Regions from separate parts of the Shewanella sp. ULN5 genome, predicted to be linked through region 1. Evidence: riboswitches for the same ligand, from Rfam matches in the RefSeq annotation. Region 1 holds a riboswitch; the other holds the start of a gene.
What was found. A riboswitch is a leader RNA that binds a small molecule or an ion and turns the genes downstream of it on or off. The one in region 1 is predicted to bind thiamine pyrophosphate.
Positions count from the first base shown of each region.

Region 1 (4,579 bases):
GATCATGGGTTTACCATTAATCGGCGCTAATGGCTTACCAGGAAAACGACTTGAACCATAACGAGCTGGAATTAATAGAGTAACATTCATCAATAAAAACCTATTTTAATGGTAAACAAAAGGGCTCATCTGAGCCCTTATGACAAAAATGACTTAGAAGTATTATATACGACGGAACAGCTTAGTCAGCATTTCATCGGTAACTTTTTCTTCCCAGCCTTTACCGTAAACATTGTCCCATAGTGGTCCCATGCTCTTAGTGACAGCAACCATCTTAGCGATCGTTTCATCTGGTAAGTCTTTACAGATGTTTTTCGGTAATGTGATGTTATGAATTTCCATCATTTTACGGAACTCAGCCACACCTTCAGGATAGAATTCTTCTAACACATCAAATGCTAAACAGTTACCGATACCATGGTGATAACCCAATACATAACCTAAACCATAAGATACCGCATGACAGGCACCTACTTGGCTATAAGCGATACTCATTCCGCCCATATAAGAGGCCATCATTAGCTTGTCATCTTTTTCTGGATGATCGTCTAAGTAAACCTCACGACATAAATCCATCGATTTTTCAGCGAAGGCCTTAGCAAATTCGTTAAGGTAAGTCCCTTGTAAAGACTCAACACAGTGGATAAAGCAGTCCATACCTGTGTAGAACCATTGATCAGTAGGTACACCGGCGATGAGCTCTGAGTCCATAATGATTTGATCAAATACAGTGTAGTCTGAGTTCAAGCCTAACTTACGCACTGGGCCACACAATACTGCGGTGCGTGAAGCTTCTGCGCCAGTTCCTGATACAGTCGGAATACCAATATGGTGGATTGCTGGATTTTTGATTAAATCCCAACCTTGATATTCAGATGAACTACCTGGGTTCGTTAGCATAAGCGATACGGCTTTGGCTAAATCCATTGTAGAACCACCACCTAAACCAACAACACTGACTGGCTGTTTAGTATTAAAGGCTTTTACCTGTGCGGTTAACGCATCAACTTGTACTGTCGTTGGCTCGTCATCTACGTTAACGTAAATCACTAAGTCATGACTTTTGCTAGGAACTCGGCCAGCTAATGGTTTTTCTTGGTGAACGTCGTCTACAAGGAATACCACAAAATCATCAGCTTCTTTGCGTTCTTGAGCTAATACGTCATCAAGTTGTGCGAATGAGCCACGGCCGAAAATCATTTTTGGTACACATTTAAAATTTTTAAAACTCATTACAACACTCTCCAGTTGAGATATTTACTGTAAAAAGTACTGTCACCTCAAAGGAAGTGACAGAATTAAAGGCTAAATTACGCAAAAGCACGTTTGATATTTTCAATACGTTCAGCAATTTGCTCGTCAGTCCAAGACAATTTGATCAGCATCGAAATGGTGCGGCTCATAATGGCATCAGACTTTGGTGTTTTAATTTGAGTATAATCAGGGCGATCAGCGATAAGCATGATAGGTAAAGCAGCAGGGGCTTTTAATTCCTGAATGTGTTTCCAGTTTTTCAAGTAGTGCCAGTTGTTAATATACCAGTAAAAACAACCATCTACTTTGTTAGCAGCCAGTTTTTTGTTGATTTCAATGGTGCGTTCTTCTGTTGGTAAGAAGAAGGTTAAGAAACCGGCAGAGTCACCCTGTGGATCCGGAATTTCACGGAATGTCACTTCAGGAATGCTGGCCATGGCATCTTTGATGGCTTTTTTGTTTTTACGCTGAATTGCGATAATTTTATCTAACTTGCGTAACTGAGCTAAACCCATAGCAGCATTCATTTCAGAAATACGGAAGTTCAAGCCCATAATAGGGTGGCCTTCAGCACCACGATCGTTACCAACATGGTCATGGCCATGATCTGAGAACATGTGGCTATGGTTGTAGATTTCAGTGTTGTTAGTGACTACTGCACCACCTTCACCACAAGTGATGGTTTTTACTGAGTCAAATGAGTAACAACCTACATCACCGATAGTACCTAATGCTTGACCTTTATAACTGCCACCAATGGCTTGGCAAGCATCTTCTAAAATGACTAAGTTATGTTTTTTACAAACGGCTTTAATCTCGTCCATTTTTGCCATAGAGCCACACATATGGACCAAGTTGATGGCTTTAGTACGAGGAGTAATAACGGCTTCAATGCCTTCTGGTGATAAACATAAGGTTTCATCAATTTCAGCAAAAATAGGGACAGCGCCTGCCATGAAGACTGCTTCAACTGAAGCAACAAAGGTAAATGGTGGCACGATAACTTCATCACCAGCGCCAATACCCGCAGCAGCCATAGCGGTTTGAAGAGCGGCTGTGCCACTTGATAAAAGATGAGCATGTTTAACATTCATCTTTTCACAGAGTAACTGCTCCATGTCGCGAGTTTTCCAGCGATCATTGCGCATGTGGTCAAAGTTGTAACGGAAGGTAAAACCGTTTTCCATTACATCAGCGACTTCCTGCTTTTCTTCTGGACCGAATAATTCAAAACCTGGCATGGAAATTATCTCCTAAAATTCTACGCATCTTTGCGTTTACATAAACCCGCTAATTATAACTAGGTTAATGGGGAGACTGCGACAGTTATTGAAAAATAATTCATTTTTCTTTAGTGCTGTAGATTAATTAGTCTAACCCGCGCCTCACAGTAACATATCACCATCTTTATTTAACGATGATTTGGGTGTGATAAGGCATGTATTTAAGCCGAACTGCAAGTTAGCTGATGAGGCCCAAAAGCCTTAACTTGCTTACACTAATAGCGGCGAGTCACAGCAAATAGCTGCTTCAGTGTCGAGGTGAAATTTAAAGTAAGTTATTGCCTCAAATATTGAGTGATGATTGCTGGATAACAGTAATATTTTTAACAGAGGGTATATAAGAGGTGAATCTGAATACAACAACAGACGCTAAAAAAGCGCATGGATTATAAGGGGATAAATATTTAATCTGATTGGTATGACTTGTTTTTAATGAATAATTCTGATTATACTGCTGCCATCTTGTCGGAGTGCCATTAAGGCTGAGACCGTTAATTCGGGATCCGTTGAACCTGATCAGGCTAAAACCTGCGTAGGTAACAAGCATAATAATCTTTAGCGATTATTCATGCGTAAAACTGAAGTGGTTTTACCATACTCACTTCGTTTTACCCGTGTTTCCTCCTTTCGATTATTGACAGTAACTTGAGTCTCACAGTGCTTTTCAACCTGTTATTCATATTGCTGGCTCTCAACACATTTTCCTCCAGACAAGCAACTTTCTCTCATTTAATTCGAGGTTGCTCATGTCAAATCGTCGCCAAACCCGTGCTAGCGCACAAGCTTTTATCGATACCTTAAAACCGTTACAACATCCTAACTCTGAGAAAATTTACCTCTCTGGCAGTCGTGCTGATCTTCGGGTGGGAATGCGTCAAATACTGCAAACCGATACCTTAATTGGTGGCGATGAGCACAATCCAATTATGGAAGCTAATCCTCCGATTAAAGTGTATGACTGTGCTGGCGCCTATTCTGATCCTCAGGCAAACATTAATGTTCGTGAAGGGCTAGCAAAGTTAAGACAAAGCTGGATTGAAGAACGTCATGATACCGAGCAGCTCGATAGTGCAAGCTCGCATTTTACCCAGCAAAGATTAGCCGATGATGGTTTAGACCATTTACGTTTTGATGCATTGGTTCCACCACGCCGTGCCAAAGTCGGTAAGCGGGTAACCCAAATGCATTATGCTCGTCAGGGTATTATTACCCCAGAAATGGAATACATTGCCATTCGTGAAAACATGGCAAGACAAGACATTGCCGACACAGTGTTAACCCAAAAAGCACAAGGCGAGGCGTTTGGCGCAGAAATTGGCGCATTAATCACCCCAGAGTTCGTGCGCAGCGAAGTGGCAAGAGGCCGAGCAATCATCCCGCTTAACATCAATCATCCTGAATCAGAACCTATGATTATCGGGCGTAATTTTTTAGTTAAAGTGAACGCCAATATTGGTAATTCAGCAGTAACATCTTCAATCGAAGAAGAAGTGGAAAAGCTGGTTTGGTCTACTCGTTGGGGCGCTGATACCGTGATGGATTTATCGACTGGGCGCTATATTCATGAAACCCGTGAATGGATCATTCGCAATTCCCCCGTGCCTATTGGCACAGTACCGATTTATCAAGCACTAGAGAAAGTGAATGGCGTGGCTGAAGATCTCACCTGGGAAGTCTTTAGAGATACCTTAATTGAACAAGCCGAGCAGGGCGTTGATTACTTTACCATTCATGCTGGAGTGTTATTACGTTATGTGCCGATGACGGCAAAACGCTTAACTGGCATTGTGTCCCGTGGTGGTTCAATAATGGCAAAGTGGTGTTTAAGTCACCATAAAGAAAGTTTTTTATATGAGCACTTTCGCGAAATTTGCGAGCTGTGTGCTGCGTATGATGTGTCATTGTCTTTGGGCGATGGTATGCGTCCAGGCTCGATTGCTGATGCCAATGATGAGGCACAATTTGCAGAACTTGAAACCTTAGGTGAACTGGTGAAAATTGCCTGGGAATATGATGTACAAACCATCATAGAAGGTCCTGGG
Region 1 is NZ_JAPJEE010000002.1:174,707-179,285, reverse strand. It holds gene kdsB (8-amino-3,8-dideoxy-manno-octulosonate cytidylyltransferase KdsB) at 1-90, opposite strand, end outside; gene kdnB (3-deoxy-alpha-D-manno-octulosonate 8-oxidase KdnB) at 163-1,233, opposite strand; gene kdnA (8-amino-3,8-dideoxy-alpha-D-manno-octulosonate transaminase KdnA) at 1,311-2,495, opposite strand; TPP riboswitch at 2,994-3,093, shown strand; gene thiC (phosphomethylpyrimidine synthase ThiC) at 3,284-4,579, shown strand, end outside.

Region 2 (4,579 bases), on a different contig from region 1:
TTAAATCATCATAATTTTCAGCGCTGAACTCACCGAAACCAAATGGTTCACCGGATACTCGTGACATGCTGGTGGCGATTTTCCATTGTGATAATTCACTTAATGCTGGCGGGGCAATAGTGACATTTTGCTTATCTTGTTCTAGCCCTTTTGCGGCGAGAAACACCGAGCTGCCATTGAAAAATCCATGGTTAGTATCGAGGTGAGCAGTACGAACGGATAAATCCCATGCATAGACTTGATAACGTAATGTGATAGTGGCGGTGTGATTAGCCACCTGCCAAGTTTGTTTGTCTAATTGTTGAAAGGGAATGGCAAGGTTATTTTCATCAAAAAATTGAATATCAATAATGTTTTTAGCAAAATCTCGGATCATGTAACTGCCCGGAAGCCAGGCAGGCAAACTGAATATTTGATTGTTTCGGGCATTATTTAACGTGGCTGTTATGGCAAATAAATGGGCTTTGGGATCGATGGCATGAATATGATGATGCATAGAAAATCCAGTCACTAGAAACGATAAAGATGACATGCTGCCAAAATTGGCGCTTTTACGCAAACCCACTTAATTAAAAACCACTAATAGCGGTTATCTTTATTAAAAAATACGATAAACTTAATCCCATCGGTATCTTGGTAAATACGCTATGGTACGTAAAGTATGTTTTTCAGATTGTGCTATCTAGACGCAGTCATCGCAAAAAGGACAAGCAAATGGCCGAAGAAACCATTTTTAGTAAAATTATTCGTCGTGAAATTCCTGCAGACATTCTTTATCAAGATGAGTTAGTCACTGCATTTCGTGATATTTCACCACAAGCACCGACGCACATTTTGATTATTCCGAATCATTTAATTGCGACAGCTAATGATGTGAAAGCATCAGATGAATTAGCCTTGGGCCGCATGATGACGGTAGCGGCAAAGTTGGCCGAAGAAGCTGGTATTGCACAAGACGGTTATCGATTAATCATGAATTGTAATAAACATGGTGGTCAAGAGGTTTACCATATTCATTTGCATCTATTGGGTGGTAAGCCGCTTGGCCCTATGTTGAGCCGTGGCTAATGAAAATTAATTCTGATTTTTTTCCATTAACGGAAGTTGCTACCCGATTTGTTAATCAGTTAGCACAATGCCGCCGATTAGGCTTATCAGTTCAGGAGGCGAGTGAGCATCATGTATTGATAAAACTGCCTTATAGTCAAGATATTATCGGCTATCCTGATACTGGGGTGATACATGGCGGCGTGATCACCACTTTAATTGATACCACTTGCGGCACTGCCGTGGTGTGCGCCATCTTAAAAAAATATCAATCATTAGAAATCTCTCCCACCCTCGATTTACGGGTGGATTACATGAAGCCTGCTGAGCCACATAAAGCGGTGTACGCTTTTGCAGAATGTTATCGCTTATCATCAAGTGTGGCGTTCACCCGTGCGATTGCTTATCAAGACAGTATTGATGAGCCGATTGCCCATGCTGTGGGAACATTTATGCGGATTAGCCCTGAAATGGTTGGCGAGGATTTTCGTCAAGCCTTAATGGGATATTTGCCAGAGGTGAAAAATGACTGATATGAATAAGCCTTCTGAACAAATCGATTGTCCATCTCTAGATGTGCAGGATGTGGTTAAAAGAGCCATTGAACTAAATGATTACAGCTACTTGCTTGCACAGGTTCCTTACTCGCAATTTATTGGTATGTCGGTAGCGCGTTTTGGCGATGAAATGGTGTTTAAGTTACCCGCGAAGGATGACAATATTGGTAATCCGGTGTTACCGGCTATTCACGGCGGCGTGATAGCAGGATTTATGGAGATGTCTGCCATTGTGCAATTAATGGTATTCATGCAAGCCAAAAAAGTGCCTAAGATAGTCGACTTTTCAATCGATTATTTACGTGCGGGTTTACATCAGGATACCTTTGCTGAGTGCAAAATCACTCGACAGGGTAGACGTGTTGCAAATGTCAATATCAACTGTTGGCAAAATAACCGCAAGCAGTTAATTGCCACCGCTAGGGCCCATTTTTTGATTGATTGAGTCAACATATAAAGGAATAAAAATGAAACAGATTACCTATTTGATCATATTGTCCATCAGCTTATTACTTGCCGCTTGTGCTAATCATACCTCAGGTATTTCGGCTAACTCGCAGGGCGAGATTCGGGTAGATAACAACTCGTTTAGTCGTGAAGTGTCAGTTTCAAATATTACTTCACGTCAGTCTGCAGATTTAATTCAAGCCGCGGCGCAAATTAGTAGCTTAGTGGCGACTGATTTACGTTTGCAATACAAGTTTACTTGGTTTGATGCCAGTGGCTTTACCATAGAAGATGAAGCGACAAGTTGGAAATCATTAAAATTGCATGGTAAGCAACAAATACAAGTCAATGCCGTTGCACCGAATGCAACAGCAAGTCGATTTGAAGTTTATGTACGTAAAGCATTTTCTAATTAGAAATTGATTCACTTGCCAATAAAGCCTGATCATCAGGCTTTATTTTTTAGTGATAAAAAAGTATTAGTTTTGTCTGTTACCTTGTTAAATTTAAGATATAATCCCTGACGCCAAGGGGTGTTTTCTGAACGTCAATCATTGACAGTATTAAGAAAACTGAGATATCGCAAGATGAACCCTTAGAACCTGATCCGGCTAATACCGGCGTAGGAATGGGCCACTTCGATGTCATGGATGTGCACTTCTTTATCGCTACCTGCCGGATCTCAAAATACATATTTGAGGTCCTATGCTCCCTGTAAAAACAAAATCTTTGCTTAAAACACCACTCGCATTGGCAGTTATGTCTGCCCTTTATGCTGGTAATCTTATGGCCGCAACTGAGTCTGTTGAACGTGTGGCCCCTGAATCCGAAAAAATGGAAGTGATTGTCGTTAACGCTGATTTTAGCCATGTTAGCTTAGATAAAATGCCTTCAAGCGTGACGGTTATTGATGCACAACAATTAGCCGATGAGGGGGCGCAACATTTTGAAGATGTTTTAAATTCTATTGCCAACTTTAACTGGTCAGGGGGCAGTTCTCGTCCTAAATACTTCCAAATTCGTGGTGTTGGTGAGCAAGAGCAATACCAAGGTGCACCTAATTCTTCAGTCGGGTTTATTGTTGATGATATCGATTTATCCGGCCTTGGCATGGTGTCGAGTATGTATGACATGCAACAGGTTGAAGTATTACGTGGCCCACAAGGAACGCAATATGGCGCTAATGCACTTGCGGGCTTGATATACCTTAAAAGTAATGACCCGACAGATACATTTGAGAACGGTGTTAAAGTCAGTTTAGGTGATGATGACTTACAGACGTTTTCAGGGTTTAGTTCAGGACCTGTGACAGATTCAGGCAAGCTTTTATATCGTGTGTCGGTAGAAAAACATGATCAAAATGGTTTCAAAAATAACACTTATTTAGACCGTGATGATACCAACAAGCGAGATGAATTGAGTGCGCGAGCTAAATTACGTTGGTATGCGACGGATGATTTACAAGCAGATTTAACCTTCTTATACGCCGACTTTGATAATGGTTATGATGCTTGGACATTGGATAACAATGGCACAAATACTTTAACCGATAAACCGGGTGTTGATAATCAGAAAACCACAGGTGTTGGACTCAAACTTTCTTATACAGGCGCTAAATATTTTGAGCTAACGTCTTTAACCTCATTTGCAAATACGGATCATCAGCATGCTTATGATGGTGATTGGGCTAACCCTGATTATTGGGCTAGCAAGCAATGCACAGCTTATGATAGTGATTGGAATGAATCTGGCACAGAGCCATGTGTTTATGACTATATTTGGGATAAAACCGGTAAACGTAAAACAATATCACAGGAATTTCGTTTATCTTCAAATCAAGCCAGCCGTATTTTTAATGATTCCACTGATTGGTTAGTTGGCGTTTATGCCATGAATTTAAAAGAAGATAACGACTTATATTCTGAATATAACACTTGGCCAGATGAAGTATTGCAATCTGATTACGAAGCGACAAATTATGCAGTTTTTGCTCAGCTAGACAGTCACTTAGGTGATGATTATCTATTATCGACCGGCCTTCGTTTTGAACGCCGCGACAGTGAATACTCTGATACAAATCAAGATCACTTCAAGCCTTCTGAAGATATGTGGGGCGGCCATATTGCTTTGTCTAAAGCGTTAAATGATTCACACAACACTTATGCAAAAGTTGCCCGTGGTTATAAAGCGGGTGGTTTTAATATGACCTTGCCAGCGGAATTGGCCGATAAAAAAGAATTCGATACCGAAATCTTGTATAACTACGAAATCGGTCTTAAGTCGGTGTGGCTTGATGGTGTGTTAGACAGTAATTTTGCGTTGTTCTTTATGGATAGAGAAGACCAACAAGTGGCAGCATCATTACAAGATCCTGAAAACCCTCAGCGATTTATTCTCTTTACCGAAAATGCTGGCAGCTCAAGTAACTATGGCGCTGAGCTTGATCTTAATTGGTATGCCACTGAGAATTTGCAAGTTTATGGCAGCGTAGGCTGGTTAGAAGCCGAATATGGTGATTACAGTTATCA
Region 2 is NZ_JAPJEE010000023.1:22,610-27,188, reverse strand. It holds gene ORI98_RS16770 (M61 family metallopeptidase) at 1-496, opposite strand, end outside; gene hinT (purine nucleoside phosphoramidase) at 715-1,068, shown strand; gene ORI98_RS16760 (PaaI family thioesterase) at 1,068-1,580, shown strand; gene ORI98_RS16755 (PaaI family thioesterase) at 1,573-2,049, shown strand; gene ORI98_RS16750 (YcfL family protein) at 2,072-2,467, shown strand; TPP riboswitch at 2,571-2,698, shown strand; gene ORI98_RS16745 (TonB-dependent receptor) at 2,757-4,579, shown strand, end outside.
Region 2: linked by a shared signal. The riboswitch ahead of ORI98_RS16745 (TonB-dependent receptor) and the one ahead of thiC (phosphomethylpyrimidine synthase ThiC) in region 1 are both predicted to bind thiamine pyrophosphate.